DNA from 2 places in the Streptomyces armeniacus genome. Region 1 is predicted to be linked to the other one. Evidence: predicted binding sites of a transcription regulator. Region 1 holds the regulator's gene; the other holds the start of a gene.
What was found. The regulator HspR, encoded in region 1, represses chaperone genes until heat shock. The targets are predictions, from matches to a motif close to TTGAGNNNNNNNNNCTCAA.
Positions count from the first base shown of each region.

Region 2: the regulator HspR is predicted to act here: its motif matches at 1,926-1,944, upstream of lon (endopeptidase La).

Region 1 is NZ_CP031320.1:716,890-724,383, forward strand. It holds gene DVA86_RS03050 ((Fe-S)-binding protein) at 1-359, opposite strand, end outside; gene DVA86_RS03055 (PP2C family protein-serine/threonine phosphatase) at 505-1,677, shown strand; gene dnaK (molecular chaperone DnaK) at 1,835-3,727, shown strand; gene grpE (nucleotide exchange factor GrpE) at 3,724-4,452, shown strand; gene dnaJ (molecular chaperone DnaJ) at 4,506-5,702, shown strand; gene DVA86_RS03075 (heat shock protein transcriptional repressor HspR) at 5,704-6,171, shown strand; gene DVA86_RS03080 (DUF4190 domain-containing protein) at 6,282-6,599, opposite strand; gene DVA86_RS03085 (hypothetical protein) at 6,596-6,763, opposite strand; gene DVA86_RS03090 (TetR family transcriptional regulator) at 6,883-7,494, shown strand, end outside.
Region 2 is NZ_CP031320.1:281,831-289,324, forward strand. It holds gene lon (endopeptidase La) at 1-1,903, opposite strand, end outside; gene DVA86_RS01215 (hypothetical protein) at 2,167-2,667, shown strand; gene DVA86_RS01220 (polyamine aminopropyltransferase) at 2,724-3,422, shown strand; gene DVA86_RS01225 (response regulator transcription factor) at 3,502-4,305, shown strand; gene DVA86_RS01230 (HAMP domain-containing sensor histidine kinase) at 4,312-5,406, shown strand; gene DVA86_RS01235 (multifunctional oxoglutarate decarboxylase/oxoglutarate dehydrogenase thiamine pyrophosphate-binding subunit/dihydrolipoyllysine-residue succinyltransferase subunit) at 5,647-7,494, shown strand, end outside.

The DNA of each region.
Region 1 (7,494 bases):
ATCACGCCGATGAACTCGATGAACATCTCGTACGGCGTGAACGAGCCGAGCACCGGCAGCACCCAGTCCGCCTGGAACAGCTGCCCGAACGCGTTGACGAGTGTCAGCACCAGCGTCAGGAAGCCGACGGCGACGAACCAGTGCGCGAAGCCGACGATGCCCCAGCGGTTCATCCGCGTATGGCCGAGGAACTCGCGGACCAGGGTGAGAGTGCGCTGCGCCGGTTCGTCCGTACGTGTGCCCGCGGGGACGGGCTGGCCCAGTTTCACGGCGCGGTAGATCTGGGCGATGGCACGCGCGAACAGCGCGGTGCCGACCACGGCAAGCACCAGCGAAACGACGATCGCGGCGAGTTGCATGGGGGCTCCTCGGACCTGCGGGCGAGCTGTTTACTAAGCAGTAACTTATTCGGTTCGTACGAGACTACCCACTATCGCAGTGCCGCTGTACCCGGCTGTGCGGTGATCTGCGTCGCGGGAGGAGCTGGGATACCGTTTCTCCACGATGTATGGCATACGCGGCGAAACGGGCAAGGAGTCCGCGGTCGAGGACGAGCGCCACGAGCTCGTCTCGCAGGTGCTTCCCTGGGTGCTGATCATCGCCGTCGCGACGGTCGAACTGATCCGCGACCACACCGACGTCAGGATGATCGGGGTCGGCTCGCTCGCCACCCCGGCCCCCGCGCTCGCCGCCATCGGCGGGCGCCCGCGCACGGTGCTGATGGTGTCGGTGGCGGCGGTCGCGGTCACGGCGTACGTGGCCATCGACCGGCATCTGACCGCGGTGGGCGCCGTCTTGCTGGTGAGCGCCACGAGCGTCTACGCGAGCGTCGTGCGCCGGCGCGGCGCGGCCCGGCTCAGCCAGGTGCAGCGCGTCGCCGAGACGGCCCAGCTGGCCCTGCTGCGTCGCATGCCGCGCCGGGTGGGCGAACTGCGGCTGGCGGCGCGGTACGTCGCGGCCGAGACGGAGGCGCGGATCGGCGGCGACCTGTACGAGGCGGTCGTACGGCCCCGTGACACGCGTCTGATCATCGGCGACGTGCGCGGCAAGGGGCTGCCCGCGATCCGTACGTCCGCCGCGGTGCTCGGCGCCTTCCGGGAGGCCGCGCAGTACGAGCCCACCCTGTCCCGGATCGCGACGCGCTGCTCGGAGGCCGTGGCCCGACTGGACGAGGGGGCCGGGGAGGAGTCCGACGGGCAGCGGGAGACCGGCGGGCGGGAGGCGTACGGCGAGGGGGAGGCGGATCCGGAGGGCGCGGAGCACTTCGTGACCGCCGTCGTCGTGGAGATCGAAGGGCCGGTGCTCCGCATGGTCAACCTCGGCCATCCGCCGCCGCTCCTGCTGACCGCGGACGGTACCCGCTTCGTGCAGGTGCCGGAACCGGTCCCGCCGCTGGGGCTGGCGCACCAGCACTTCGACGACTTTCCCGTCCGTGTGCAAGCCTGGCAGCCGGGGGACCGGCTGCTCCTCTACACGGACGGCATCGAGGAGGCGCGGGACGCCGACGGGCGGTTCTTCCCGCTCGTACGGCGTGTGGACGCGCTGCGCGACGAGCCCACTCCGGCTCTGCCGGACGCGCTGCTCGGGGCGGTGAGCGAGCACGCGGGGGGACGGCTGCGGGACGACGCGGCGATCGTCGTGGTCGAGTGGAGTCCGGACGGGGTTCACGAGCCGTAGGGCGCACTGCGGCACGCCTCTGAGCTGCACGGATGCCGGGCTGCCAGTAAAGACGGCATAAGACTTGAGTGAGCCTGACTCAGGTCATTTGACTTGCGCTGTCCGCTCGTGCAGTCTTGAGCCAGATCCACTCAAGGCTCAGTTGGAGGAAACCGAAATGGCACGTGCGGTCGGCATCGACCTGGGTACGACGAACTCCGTCGTCAGTGTTCTCGAAGGCGGTGAGCCCACCGTCATCACCAACGCCGAGGGCGCCAGGACCACGCCGTCCGTCGTCGCCTTCGCCAAGAACGGCGAGGTGCTGGTCGGCGAGGTGGCCAAGCGCCAGGCGGTCACGAACGTGGACCGGACCGTCCGGTCGGTCAAGCGCCACATGGGCACCGACTGGAAGATCAACCTGGACGGCAAGGACTTCAACCCGCAGCAGATGAGCGCCTTCGTGCTGCAGAAGCTGAAGCGGGACGCGGAGGCGTACCTGGGCGAGAAGGTGGCCGACGCGGTCATCACGGTCCCGGCGTACTTCAACGACCACGAGCGGCAGGCCACCAAGGAGGCCGGCGAGATCGCGGGCCTCAACGTGCTGCGGATCGTCAACGAGCCGACGGCCGCGGCCCTGGCGTACGGGCTGGAGAAGGAAGACCAGACCATCCTCGTCTTCGACCTGGGCGGTGGCACCTTCGACGTCTCGCTGCTGGAGATCGGCGACGGCGTCGTCGAGGTGAAGGCCACCAACGGTGACAACCAGCTCGGCGGTGACGACTGGGACCAGCGCGTCGTCGACCACCTGGTGAAGCAGTTCCAGTCCGGCCACGGCGTGGACCTGGGCAAGGACAAGATGGCGCTCCAGCGGCTGCGCGAGGCCGCGGAGAAGGCGAAGATCGAGCTGTCCAGCTCGACCGAGACCGGCATCAACCTGCCGTACATCACCGCGTCCGCCGAGGGCCCGCTGCACCTGGACGAGAAGCTGACCCGGGCGCAGTTCCAGCAGCTGACGCAGGACCTGCTCGAGCGCTGCAAGACCCCCTTCCACAACGTGATCAAGGACGCCGGCATCCAGCTGTCCGAGATCGACCACGTGGTCCTGGTCGGCGGCTCGACCCGGATGCCCGCGGTGGCCGAGCTGGTCAAGGAGCTGACCGCCGGCAAGGAAGCCAACAAGAGCGTGAACCCGGACGAGGTCGTCGCCATCGGCGCCTCGCTGCAGGCCGGCGTGCTCAAGGGCGAGGTCAAGGACGTCCTGCTGCTCGACGTCACCCCGCTGTCCCTCGGCATCGAGACCAAGGGCGGCATCATGACGAAGCTGATCGAGCGGAACACGACGATTCCGACGAAGCGCTCGGAGATCTTCACGACGGCGGAGGACAACCAGCCGTCGGTGCAGATCCAGGTGTACCAGGGCGAGCGCGAGATCGCGGCGTACAACAAGAAGCTCGGGATGTTCGAGCTGACCGGGCTGCCCCCGGCGCCGCGCGGCGTGCCGCAGATCGAGGTCACCTTCGACATCGACGCGAACGGCATCATGCACGTCGCCGCGAAGGACCTCGGCACCGGCAAGGAGCAGAAGATGACCGTCACCGGCGGCTCCGCGCTGCCGAAGGACGACATCGAGCGCATGATGCGGGACGCCGAGCAGTACGCCGACGAGGACTCCAAGCGCCGCGAGGCCGCGGAGACCCGCAACCAGGCGGAGCAGCTCGTCTACACGACGGAGAAGTTCCTCAAGGACAACGACGAGAAGGTCCCGGCGGACGTCAAGTCCGAGGTCGAGACCGCGCTGGCGGACCTCAAGGAGAAGCTCAAGGGCGGCGAGACCGCCGAGGGCGAGGACACCGCGGCGATCCGCGAGGCGTCCGAGAAGGTCGCCGCCACCAGCCAGAAGCTGGGCCAGGCGCTGTACGCCGACGCCCAGGCCGCGCAGGCGGCCGGCGGCCCCGAGGGCGCGCAGGCCGGTGCCGGCGAGGCCGGTGCGGCCGGTGCCCCCGGCGCTGAAGAGGACGTCGTGGACGCCGAGATCGTGGACGACGACAAGCCGAAGGACGGTGCAGCGTGACGGAGGAGACTCCGGGCTTCCAGCAGGAGCCCGAGGTCCCCGCCGAGACCGCACAGGAAGTGCCTGATGACGCGGCGGAGGCCGCCGGGACCGCCCCCTCCGGGGAGGCGGGACCGGCCGGTCCGCGGCAGGGATCGGACGGGGACGGCACGGAAGGCGGCCAGAACCGGCTCGCCGAGGACGTGGCGCTGACCGCTCAGCTGGACCAGACCCGCACCGCTCTGCACGAGCGCACGCAGGACCTCCAGCGGCTCCAGGCGGAGTTCCAGAACTACCGCCGCCGGGTCGAGCGGGACCGCGTCGCCGTCAAGGAGGTCGCCGTCGCGAACCTCCTTACGGAGCTGCTGCCCGTGCTCGACGACATCGGCCGCGCGCGTGACCACGGCGAACTGGTCGGCGGCTTCAAGTCGGTGGCCGAGTCGCTGGAGATGGTCGCGGCGAAGATGGGCCTCATGCAGTTCGGCAAGGAGGGCGAGCCCTTCGACCCGATGGTGCACGAGGCGCTGATGCACTCGTACTCGCCGGATGTCACGGAGACGACGTGCGTGCAGATCCTGCAGCCGGGGTATCGCATCGGCGAGCGGACGATCCGCCCCGCGCGGGTCGGCGTAGCGGAGCCCCAGCCGGGGGCGCAGCCCGCGCAGTCCGCCCAGTCCACGTCGCCTTCGGGCGACGAGGGGGAGCCGGTGGACGACGAGGACAGTGGTGACCCGGACGAGGGCTGAAACGCCGATCGGATGACCGACCAGATGGCTGAACGGGAGGAGGGACGTCGAGGATGAGTACCAAGGACTTCATCGAGAAGGACTACTACAAGGTCCTCGGCGTCCCGAAGGACGCCACCGAGGCGGAGATCAAGAAGGCGTACCGGAAGCTCGCACGCGAGAACCACCCGGACGCCAACCGCGGCGACGCCAAGGCCGAGGAGCGTTTCAAGGACGCCTCCGAGGCGTACGACGTGCTGGGTGACACCAAGCGCCGCAAGGAGTACGACGAGGCGCGCACCCTCTTCGGGAACGGCGGCTACCGCCCCGGTCCCGGCGCGGGCGGCGGCGCCGGCACGTTCAACTTCGACCTGGGCGACCTGTTCGGCGGCACGCCGGGCGGGGGCGGCCCGGGCGGCGGGCCCGGCGCCGGCGGCTTCGGCGGCGGTCTCGGGGACGTCTTCGGCGGCCTGTTCAACCGCGGCGGCACCACGACCCGTACGCAGCCGCGCCGGGGCCAGGACATCGAGTCCGAGGTGACGCTCAGCTTCACCGAGGCCGTGGACGGGGCCACCGTCCCTCTCCGGATGTCCTCCTCGGCCGCCTGCAAGTCCTGCAACGGCACCGGGGACAAGAACGGCAGCCCGCGCGTGTGCCCCACATGTGTGGGCACCGGGCAGGTCAGCCGCGGCGGCGGTGGCGGCTTCTCCCTCACCGACCCGTGCGTGGACTGCAAGGGCCGCGGCCTGATCGCCCAGGACCCGTGCGACAACTGCAAGGGCAGCGGGCGCGCGACGAGTTCGCGCACCATGCAGGTCCGCATCCCGGCCGGCGTCTCGGACGGGCAGCGCATCCGGCTGCGCGGCAAGGGCGCGCCGGGGGAGCGCGGCGGCCCGGCGGGCGATCTGTACGTGGTCGTGCACGTCGACAAGCACCCGGTCTTCGGGCGGCGGGGCGACAACCTCACCATCACCGTGCCGGTCACCTTCGCGGAGGCCGCGCTCGGTGCGGAGATCAAGGTGCCCACGCTCGGCGGCCCCGCGGTCACGCTGAAGCTGCCGCCGGGCACGCCCGCCGGCCGCACCATGCGGGCGCGCGGCAAGGGCGCGGTGCGCAAGGACGGGACACGCGGGGATCTGCTCGTCACCATAGACGTCGCGGTGCCGAAGACTTTGAGCGACAAGGCACGGGACACCTTGGAGTCCTACCGGGACGCGACCGCGTCCGAGGACCCGAGAGCAGCGCTGTTCAAGGCCGCGAAGGGAGACTGAGATGAACGGCCGAGGTGGGCGCAGCCAGCGCTTCGGAGGCACGCCGTACGAACTGACCGACGACTCTCCGGTCTACGTCATCTCGGTGGCCGCTCAACTCTCCGGACTCCACCCGCAGACGCTGCGCCAGTACGACCGCCTGGGCCTGGTCTCCCCGGACCGTACGGCCGGGCGCGGGCGGCGGTACTCGGCTCGTGACATCGAACTGCTCCGCCAGGTGCAGCAGTTGAGCCAGGACGAGGGCATCAACCTCGCCGGCATCAAGCGGATCATCGAGCTGGAGAACCAGGTGGCCGCGCTGCAGGCGCGGGCGGCCGAGCTCCAGCAGGCGCTGGAGAGCGCGGCCGTGACGATGCGCCGCCGCGAGGCGCAGGTGCACGCGTCGTACCGGCGCGACCTGGTGCCGTACGAGGACGTGCAGCAGTCCAGCGCGCTGGTGGTGTGGCGGCCGAAGCCGCCGCGGGACTGAGGCCGGTCCGGCACCACCGTACGGAGGCCCGGTCGGCCACCGTACGGGCGCCGATCGGCCACCGTACGGAGGCCGATCCGGCATTCGTACGGGCTTGGCCGAGCCGCCGGTCACCCCGTGAAGTGCCAGCTGACGGTGCCGTTCGCGGTGACGAGGGTGGCCAGCACGATCAGGTCGGCGGCACCCAGTACGAGTCCGGCGGTCGCACGTCCGCGCCGCCCGGTGCCGCGGGCGAGCGCGAGCCCGCCGAGCACGAGGGCGCACGGCCCGAGCACCAGGTTGAAGACCAGCAGTCCGGCGAGGCCGAGCGCGAACGACGTGACGGCCATCCCGTCGGCGTCCTTGCGGGCGTCCTTGCGGGCGTCGCGGTCAGGGAGCCGTGTGCGCGGGCGGGTGTGCAGCGTGCCGGTGGTGCCCGTGGTGCTCATCGTGCCCCCTCCTCGATACGTGTACGGCGGCGCTCGCGGTACGCGAAGATCAGCAGCCAGCAGCCGAGCACCGCCCCCGCGGTGAGCGCCACGGCGGGCGGAAGGTGCGCGGCTGCGCCCACCAGTACGCCCAGCAGCAGGAATGCGGCCACGAGGAAGATCATCGTTAGTCCTTCGGTTGAGGCCGGCAGTGGACAACTCGGTGAACAATTGGGGTGACAACTGTTCACTGAGTCCAGTCTAGTGCTGGCTCCGCTGGCGGAACGAGTGTTTACTCGATGACATGAGCCACATCCGTCAGGCGCAGAAGGAGAAGACCCGGCAGGCGCTGCTCGCCGCCGCTCTGCACCACCTCGAGGAGCAGAGCCTCAGCAGCATCGGCCTGCGCGAGATCACCCGTACCGTCGGCATCGCGCCCGCCGGCTTCTACCGGCACTTCCGCGACATGAGCGACCTGGGTGTGGCCCTCGTCGACGAGGCACTTGGCGGCCTGCACGAGCTCGTACGGGAAACCCTTGCCACGGCAGACGGGCCCGAGCAACGGATCAGCCGTACGGTCGAGTTGATCACCAAGCACGTACGCGCGCACTCGGCGCACATCCGCTTCGTCTCCCGGGAGCAGCACGGCGGCGTACGGGCCGTGCGTACGGCCATCGCCGCGCAACTCGGCCTGTTCGCGCAGGAGGTGGCCGACACGCTGCGCGACGAGCCCGACTCGGCGGGCTGGAGCGAGGGGGAAGTGCGGATGCTGGCGGAGCTGTACGTGGACCACATGGTGACGACCGCCAGCGCGCTCCTGTCCGCGCTGGACGGTGAGGGGCGGGACGCGGAGGAAGTGGCGCGTACGGCGCGGCGCCAGCTGGAGCTGATCAACGTGGGGCACCGGCACTACCGG
Region 2 (7,494 bases), 440 kb from region 1:
CGGCCAGCGACGCCTCCACGTACAGCACGTCGCCGCCCGCGCCCGTGACCGCCAGGCCGGTGGCCACGCCCGGCACCGCCGTACGCCGCTCGGCCGGGTCCTGCGCGGCCTCCGGGGTGTGGTGCGGCCGCCCGATGAGCTTGCGCAGGGCGTCCGGACCGACGGTGAACGGCAGCTCGCGCTCGCCGAGTTCGTGCTCGGCCGCGACCTTGCGCAGGACGCGTGCGACGGCGCGCTCCAGGTTCCGTACGCCCGCCTCACGCGTGTACTCGCTCGCGAGCTTGCGCAGCGCGGACTCGTCCAGGGTCACCTCGTCACCGGCCAGTCCGGCCCGTTCGAGCTGCCGGGCCAGCAGGTGGTCGCGGGCGATGGTGACCTTCTCGTCCTCGGTGTAGCCGTCGAGCTGCACGACCTCCATCCGGTCCAGGAGCGCCTCCGGGATGGCCTCCATGACATTGGCCGTGGCCAGGAACACCACGTCGGAGAGGTCGAGTTCGACCTCCAGGTAGTGGTCCCGGAACGTGTGATTCTGCGCTGGGTCCAGCACCTCCAGCAGGGCCGCGGCCGGGTCGCCGCGGAAGTCCGAGCCGACCTTGTCGATCTCGTCCAGGAGCACCACCGGGTTCATCGAACCGGCCTCCTTGACGGCCCGTACGATCCGCCCGGGCAGCGCCCCGACGTACGTACGGCGGTGGCCGCGGATCTCCGCCTCGTCACGTACGCCGCCCAGCGCGACCCGTACGAACTTCCGCCCCATCGCCCGCGCGACGCTCTCGCCCAGCGAGGTCTTGCCGACCCCGGGCGGGCCGACCAGCGCCAGTACGGCGCCGCCGCGTCGGCCGCCGATGACGCCCAGCCCGCGCTCCTCGCGGCGCTTGCGCACCGCCAGGTACTCGGTGATGCGCTCCTTCACGTCCGCCAGCCCGGCGTGGTCGGCGTCCAGGACCTCCTTGGCGCCCGCGATGTCGTACGCGTCGTCGGTCCGTTCGTTCCACGGCATCTCGAGCACGGTGTCCAGCCAGGTGCGGATCCAGCTGCCCTCGGGGCTCTGGTCGGAGGACCGCTCCAGCTTGTCGACCTCCTTGAGCGCCGCCTTGCGGACGTCCTCCGGGAGCGCGGCTGCCTCGACGCGGGCGCGGTAGGCATCCACTCCATCGCCTTCAGCCGCGTCGTCCCCGTTCAGCTCCGCGAGCTCCTTCCGTACGGCCTCCAGCTGGCGCCGCAGCAGGAACTCGCGCTGCTGCTTGTCGACGCCCTCCTGGACGTCCTTGGCGATGGACTCGGCCACGTCCTGCTCGGCGAGGTGCTCGCGGAGCGTCTCCACGGCGAACCGCAGCCGCTGCACGGGGTCGGTGGTCTCCAGCAGTTCGATCTTCTGCGCGGTGGACAGGAACGGCGAGTAGCCGGCGTTGTCGGCGAGCTGCGCCACGTCGTCGATCTGCTGCACCCGGTCCACCACCTCCCAGGCACCGCGCTTGCGGAGCCAGCTGGTGGCCAGCGCCTTGTACTCCTTGACCAGTTCGGCGACCGCGCCGGGCACGGGGTCGGGCGCGGTCTCGGTGACCTCGCTGCCCTCCACCCACAGTGCGGCACCCGGGCCGGCCGTACCGGAGCCGATACGGACCCGGCGCAGGCCGCGGATGAGCGCGCCCGGGTCGCCGTCGGCGAGCCGCCCCACCTGCTCGACCCGGCCAAGCACACCGATGCCGGCGTAGTTGCCGTCCACGCGCGGGACGAGCAGCACCCGCGGCTTCTTCCCCTCGGGCGCGGCGGACTGCGCGGCCTCGACCGCGGCGCGTACCTCGGTGTCGGACAGGTCCAGCGGCACCACCATCCCCGGCAGGACCACCTCGTCGTCGAGGGGCAGCACGGGCAGGGTGAGTGTTTCGGACGTCGAAGCCATGATCTCTCCCTAGGCAGGCAAGTTGAGCTATCAAGACTCAATGCACGGAGGGGGTGGGATGTTCCCGTGAGCGGCGGGCGTTCGCTGTCGGCGATAGCCGGCCCACCGGGGGGATCCGAACGAGGGGACCCGAAGGAAGGAGTCGCGTGGTCGACAACCCCGGTCGGCGGCGGGCTGTTCCCCGGCGCCCGTACGGGGGACGGCGCGGGAACGGGGCTCGTACGGGCGCTTGTTCGCTCTCAGCGATCCGGGATACTCCAGACATGTCACCTCCCCGTGTCACCCGTCGCACCCTCATGACCGGGCTGCTGCTCGGCGCCTTCGCGGGCTGCTCGGGGGACGCCCCGCGCTCGGAGGACGCCACTGCGGAGGAGTCCCCGTCCCCGGAGCGGTCCCCGGGCCCGGACCCGTCCGGCAGCCGCGCGCGGCTCGTCACCCTGCACGTCTCCGGCGGCTACGCGGGCGTCGACAAGGAGATCGCGGTCCGCACCGACGGCTCGTACACCACCTCCCTCCGCGACATCCCGGGCCGCACCGGCCGCTTCACGCCCGCCGAGCTGTCCCGGCTGCGCCGCCTGCTGGACGGCGCCCGGCTCGGCACGCAGCCCAGCCGCAACGTGGACCCGGACCTCCGCGACCAGTTCCTCTACCGCGTCACCTACGGTGACCACGTCGTCGTCACCGACCTCTCCGACCCCGTGCCGCCGCTGTCCGACGCCATCGCGCTGCTGGAGCGGGCGCTGGACCGGGCCGTCGAGGACTGACCGGGCACGGCGGAACGGCAGCGGGAACGGCACGAGCGGACGGAGCAGCGGAAGCCATGCACGCACCGGACGAGACGCAGGCGCCCGACGACGGCCGGCCCGTCGTCCTCGACCGCCGCACCGGCCCGTACGGCGAGGTGGTGCTGCGGCGCAGTGGCGAACTGCTGCAGATCATCGCCAACGGCTGCTTCCTGATGGACACCTCGGACGGCCGTTCCGAACGGCTGCTGGTCCGCGCCGCGCTCGACGCCCTGCCCGTACGGCCCGGACCGCGCCTGCTGCTCGGCGGCCTCGGCGTCGGCTTCTCGCTGGCCGAGGCGGCGCGCGAACCGCGCTGGGGGCGCATCACGGTGGTCGAGCGCGAGGAGGCCGTGGTGGAATGGCACAGGTCTGGACCACTCGCCCCGTTCACCGCCGAAGCCCGCGCCGACGCGCGCACCGAGCTCGTACACGCGGACCTCCTGGAGCACCTGCGCGCCACCCGAGACCGCTACGACGCGCTCTGCCTCGACATCGACAACGGCCCCGACTGGACCGTCACCGACGGCAACCGCTCGCTGTACTCCCCCACCGGACTCGCCGCCTGCCGTGCCCGGCTGACCCCCGGCGGGGTGCTGGCGGTCTGGTCGGCCCGACACTCCCCCGCATTCGAGGAACTACTGCGGAATAACGGATTCAGTCGGGTCCGTACGGAAGAGACACCAGTCGCCCGGGGCGTTCCCGACGTCGTTCACTTCGCAATGAGACCGGCGTAGCCCACACGTGCACGAGGCCCTTACGCTGCTGCCAGCAGACACACACAAAGCCACAGGGGCAACGCAGGGGCGGCACCGAATGGACCAGACCAACACCACATCAACGCATAACGGCCAAGCCGCTGCGGCGACCACCCCTGGCGCCCAGCGTCGCATTCTGGTGGTCGAGGACGATCCCACCATCGTCGACGCCATCAGCATGCGCTTGCGCGCCGAGGGCTTCCAGGTGCAAACGGCCGGCGACGGGCCGGCCGCCGTCGAAACCGCCGAGGCATGGCAGCCCGACCTGCTCGTCCTGGACGTCATGCTGCCGGGCTTCGACGGACTCGAGGTGTGCCGCCGCGTACAGGCGCAGCGCCCGCTGCCGGTGCTGATGCTCACCGCGCGTGACGACGAGACCGACATGCTCGTCGGGCTCGGTGTCGGCGCCGACGACTACATGACCAAGCCGTTCTCCATGCGCGAGCTCGCCGCCCGGGTGCACGTCCTGCTGCGCCGCGTGGAGCGGGCCACGCTCGCCGCGCACACACCGCGCAGCGGGACGCTGCGGCTCGGTGAGCTGGAGATAGACCACGCACAGCGCAGGGTCCGGGTGACGGGCGAGGACGTGCACCTCACGCCGACCGAGTTCGACCTGCTCGTCTGCCTGGCGCACTCGCCGCGCGCCGTGCTCTCCCGCGAGCAGCTGCTCGCCGAGGTGTGGGACTGGGCGGACGCCTCCGGCACCCGCACCGTCGACAGCCACATCAAGGCGCTGCGCCGGAAGATCGGCGCCGAGCGCATCCGTACGGTCCACGGCGTCGGGTACGCCCTGGAGTCGCCCTCCTCGGGCACCCCCGCCTCGGCGGCCACACCGGTCACATCCGTCACCGACGGGGCGTGACGTGACGTGACCGCCGGTTCGCCACGCGTACGCGCGGCCTGGAGCCGGACATGGGCGCGCACGTGGGAAGCGCTCCGGCCGCTCGACCCGTACCGCTCGGTCAAGGCGGCGCTCGGCGCGGTGGTGATCACCTCGGTCGTGATCACCACGCTGCTGGCGCTGTTCGCCGTCCACTCGGCGACCGAGCTGCGTGTGATCACGATCCTCTCGATCATCGTCTCGCTGCTGATCACGCAGTTCGTCGCGCAGTCGCTGACCGCGCCGCTGGACGAGATGACTGACGCGGCACGCGGCATGGCGCAGGGGGACTACACGCAGCGGGTACGGGGCGGGCGGCGCGACGAGTTCGGCGAACTGGCCGCCACCTTCAACCAGATGGCCGCCGACCTGGAGGCCGTCGACCAGCACCGCAAGGAGCTGGTGGCCAACGTGTCGCACGAGCTGCGCACCCCGATCGCCGCGCTGCGCGCCGTACTGGAGAACGTTGTCGACGGGGTCTCCGACGCCGACCCGGAGACCATGCGCACCGCCCTCCAGCAGACCCAGCGGCTCGGGCGGCTGGTGGAGCACCTGCTCGACCTGTCGCGGCTGGACAGCGGCGTGGTGCCGCTGCACGCGCGGCGCTTCGAGGTGTGGCCGTACCTCGCGGGCGTGCTCAAGGAGGCCAACATGAGCAAGGGCCAGGGGCACGCCCGTACGGACGTCCACCTCCACCTGGACGTCTCGCCGCCCGAGCTGACCGCGCACGCGGACGCGGAACGGCTGCACCAGGTCGTCGCCAACCTGATCGACAACGCCGTCAAGCACAGCCCGCCGCACGGCCGCGTCACCGTGCGTGCCCGCGGCGGCAGCGCCCCGGAGAGCCTTGAGGTCGAGGTGCTGGACGAGGGCCCCGGCATCCCGGAGTCCCAGCGGCACCGCGTCTTCGAGCGCTTCAGCCGTACGAAGGGGCCGGGCGGCGCCCAGTCGGGCTCGGGCGACGGGGGCACCGGGCTGGGCCTGGCGATCGCGCGCTGGGCGGTCGATCTGCACGGCGGACGGATCCGCGTGGCCGAATCCCCCCGGGGGTGCCGGATCCAGGTCATGCTTCCGGGTCGGTAGCGGGCCGCTTGTTGACGTAGGGTCGCACGAGCACGCGGACACGGACGCCGAGGCGACGTCTCCCGGTTGCCGACTGACGCTGAACGTCGTGTGTTTCCCGCCAAAACCTGCCTTGAAACCAGGTCTCGGATGTGACTTGCACGACGACAGCCCGTTCAGACTGCAACGAACCGGCTGGAAGGCGTAGCCTTTACTTCCGCTGTCCACCATCTTAGGAAGCGGAAGAGGGCGGTTGTCGCCGTGTCGTCACAGTCCCCCAATACCTCGAGCGTCTCTGCCGAACAGCACGGTGAGGGGAATAACCCCGCCGCCGCGTTCGGACCCAACGAGTGGCTCGTCGACGAGATCTACCAGCAGTACCTCCAGGACCCCAACTCGGTAGACCGAGCCTGGTGGGACTTCTTCGCGGATTACAAGCCAGGCCCGGCCGGGGCCAGCCTGAAGGGCGACGGGAAGTCGGGAGCGAGCGCCTCGGGCGCCGCCGCGCCGCCCGCGCCCCCGGCGCAGCAGCCGCCGGCCCAGGCCGCTCCCGCGCAGGCCCAGGCCGCACCGGCGCAGCAGGCGCCCGCGCAGGCCGCGCCGCCCGCGCAGCAGCAGGCACCGGCGCAGCAGGCGCCCGCGAAGTCCGCACCCGCCCAGGCGCAGGCCGCACCGGCAGCGCCCGCGAAGCCGGCACCGGCCAAGCCGAGCGCGGGCGCGGGGGCCCCCGCCAAGGCGGACGAGCCCGCCGCGGAGGAGGGCGGCCCGGAGTACGTGCCCCTGCGGGGCCCGTCCGCCGCCGTCGCGAAGAACATGAACGCGTCGCTGGAGCTGCCCACCGCCACGTCGGTGCGCGCCATCCCGGTCAAGCTCCTCATCGACAACCGCATCGTCATCAACAACCACCTCAAGCGCGCCCGCGGCGGCAAGGTGTCCTTCACGCACCTCATCGGCTACGCCATGGTGCAGGCGCTGAAGGCGATGCCGACGATGAACCACGCGTACGCCGAGAAGGACGGCAAGCCCACCCTGGTCAAGCCGGACCACATCAACCTCGGGCTCGCCATCGACCTGGTCAAGCCGAACGGCGACCGGCAGCTCGTAGTGGCCGCCATCAAGAAGGCGGAGACGCTCACCTTCTTCGAGTTCTGGCAGGCGTACGAGGACATCGTCCGCCGCGCCCGCAGCAACAAGCTGACGATGGAGGACTTCTCCGGCGTCACCGCGTCGCTGACCAACCCCGGCGGCATCGGCACCGTCCACTCCGTGCCCCGCCTCATGCCCGGCCAGGGCCTGATCGTGGGCGTCGGGGCGATGGAGTACCCGGCGGAGTTCCAGGGCACCTCGCAGGACACCCTGCACCGGCTCGGCGTCTCCAAGGTCATGACGCTGACCAGCACGTACGACCACCGGGTGATCCAGGGCGCCGCGTCCGGCGAGTTCCTGCGGATCATGCACCAGCTGCTGCTCGGCGAGAACGGCTTCTTCGACGACATCTTCGAGGCGCTGCGCATCCCGTACGAGCCGGTCCGCTGGCTCAAGGACATCGACGTCTCCCACGACGACGACGTCACCAAGGCCGCCCGCGTCTTCGACCTGATCCACTCCTACCGCGTGCGCGGCCACGTCATGGCCGACACCGACCCGCTGGAGTACAAGCAGCGCAAGCACCCCGACCTCGACATCAACGAGCACGGGCTGACGCTGTGGGACCTGGAGCGGGAGTTCGCGGTCGGCGGCTTCGCCGGCCGGACGATGGCGAAGCTGCGCGAGATCCTCGGTGTGCTGCGCGACTCGTACTGCCGGACCACCGGCATCGAGTACATGCACATCCAGAGCCCGAAGGAACGCAAGTGGATCCAGGACCGCGTGGAGCGGCCGCACGCCTCCCCGGAGCGTGAGGAGCAGCTGCGGATCCTGCGCCGGCTCAACGCGGCGGAGGCGTTCGAGACCTTCCTGCAGACCAAGTACGTCGGCCAGAAGCGGTTCTCGCTCGAGGGCGGCGAGTCGGTCATCCCGCTGCTCGACGCGGTGATCGACGCGGCCGCCGAGGCGCGCCTGGACGAGGCCGTCATCGGCATGGCGCACCGCGGCCGGCTGAACGTGCTC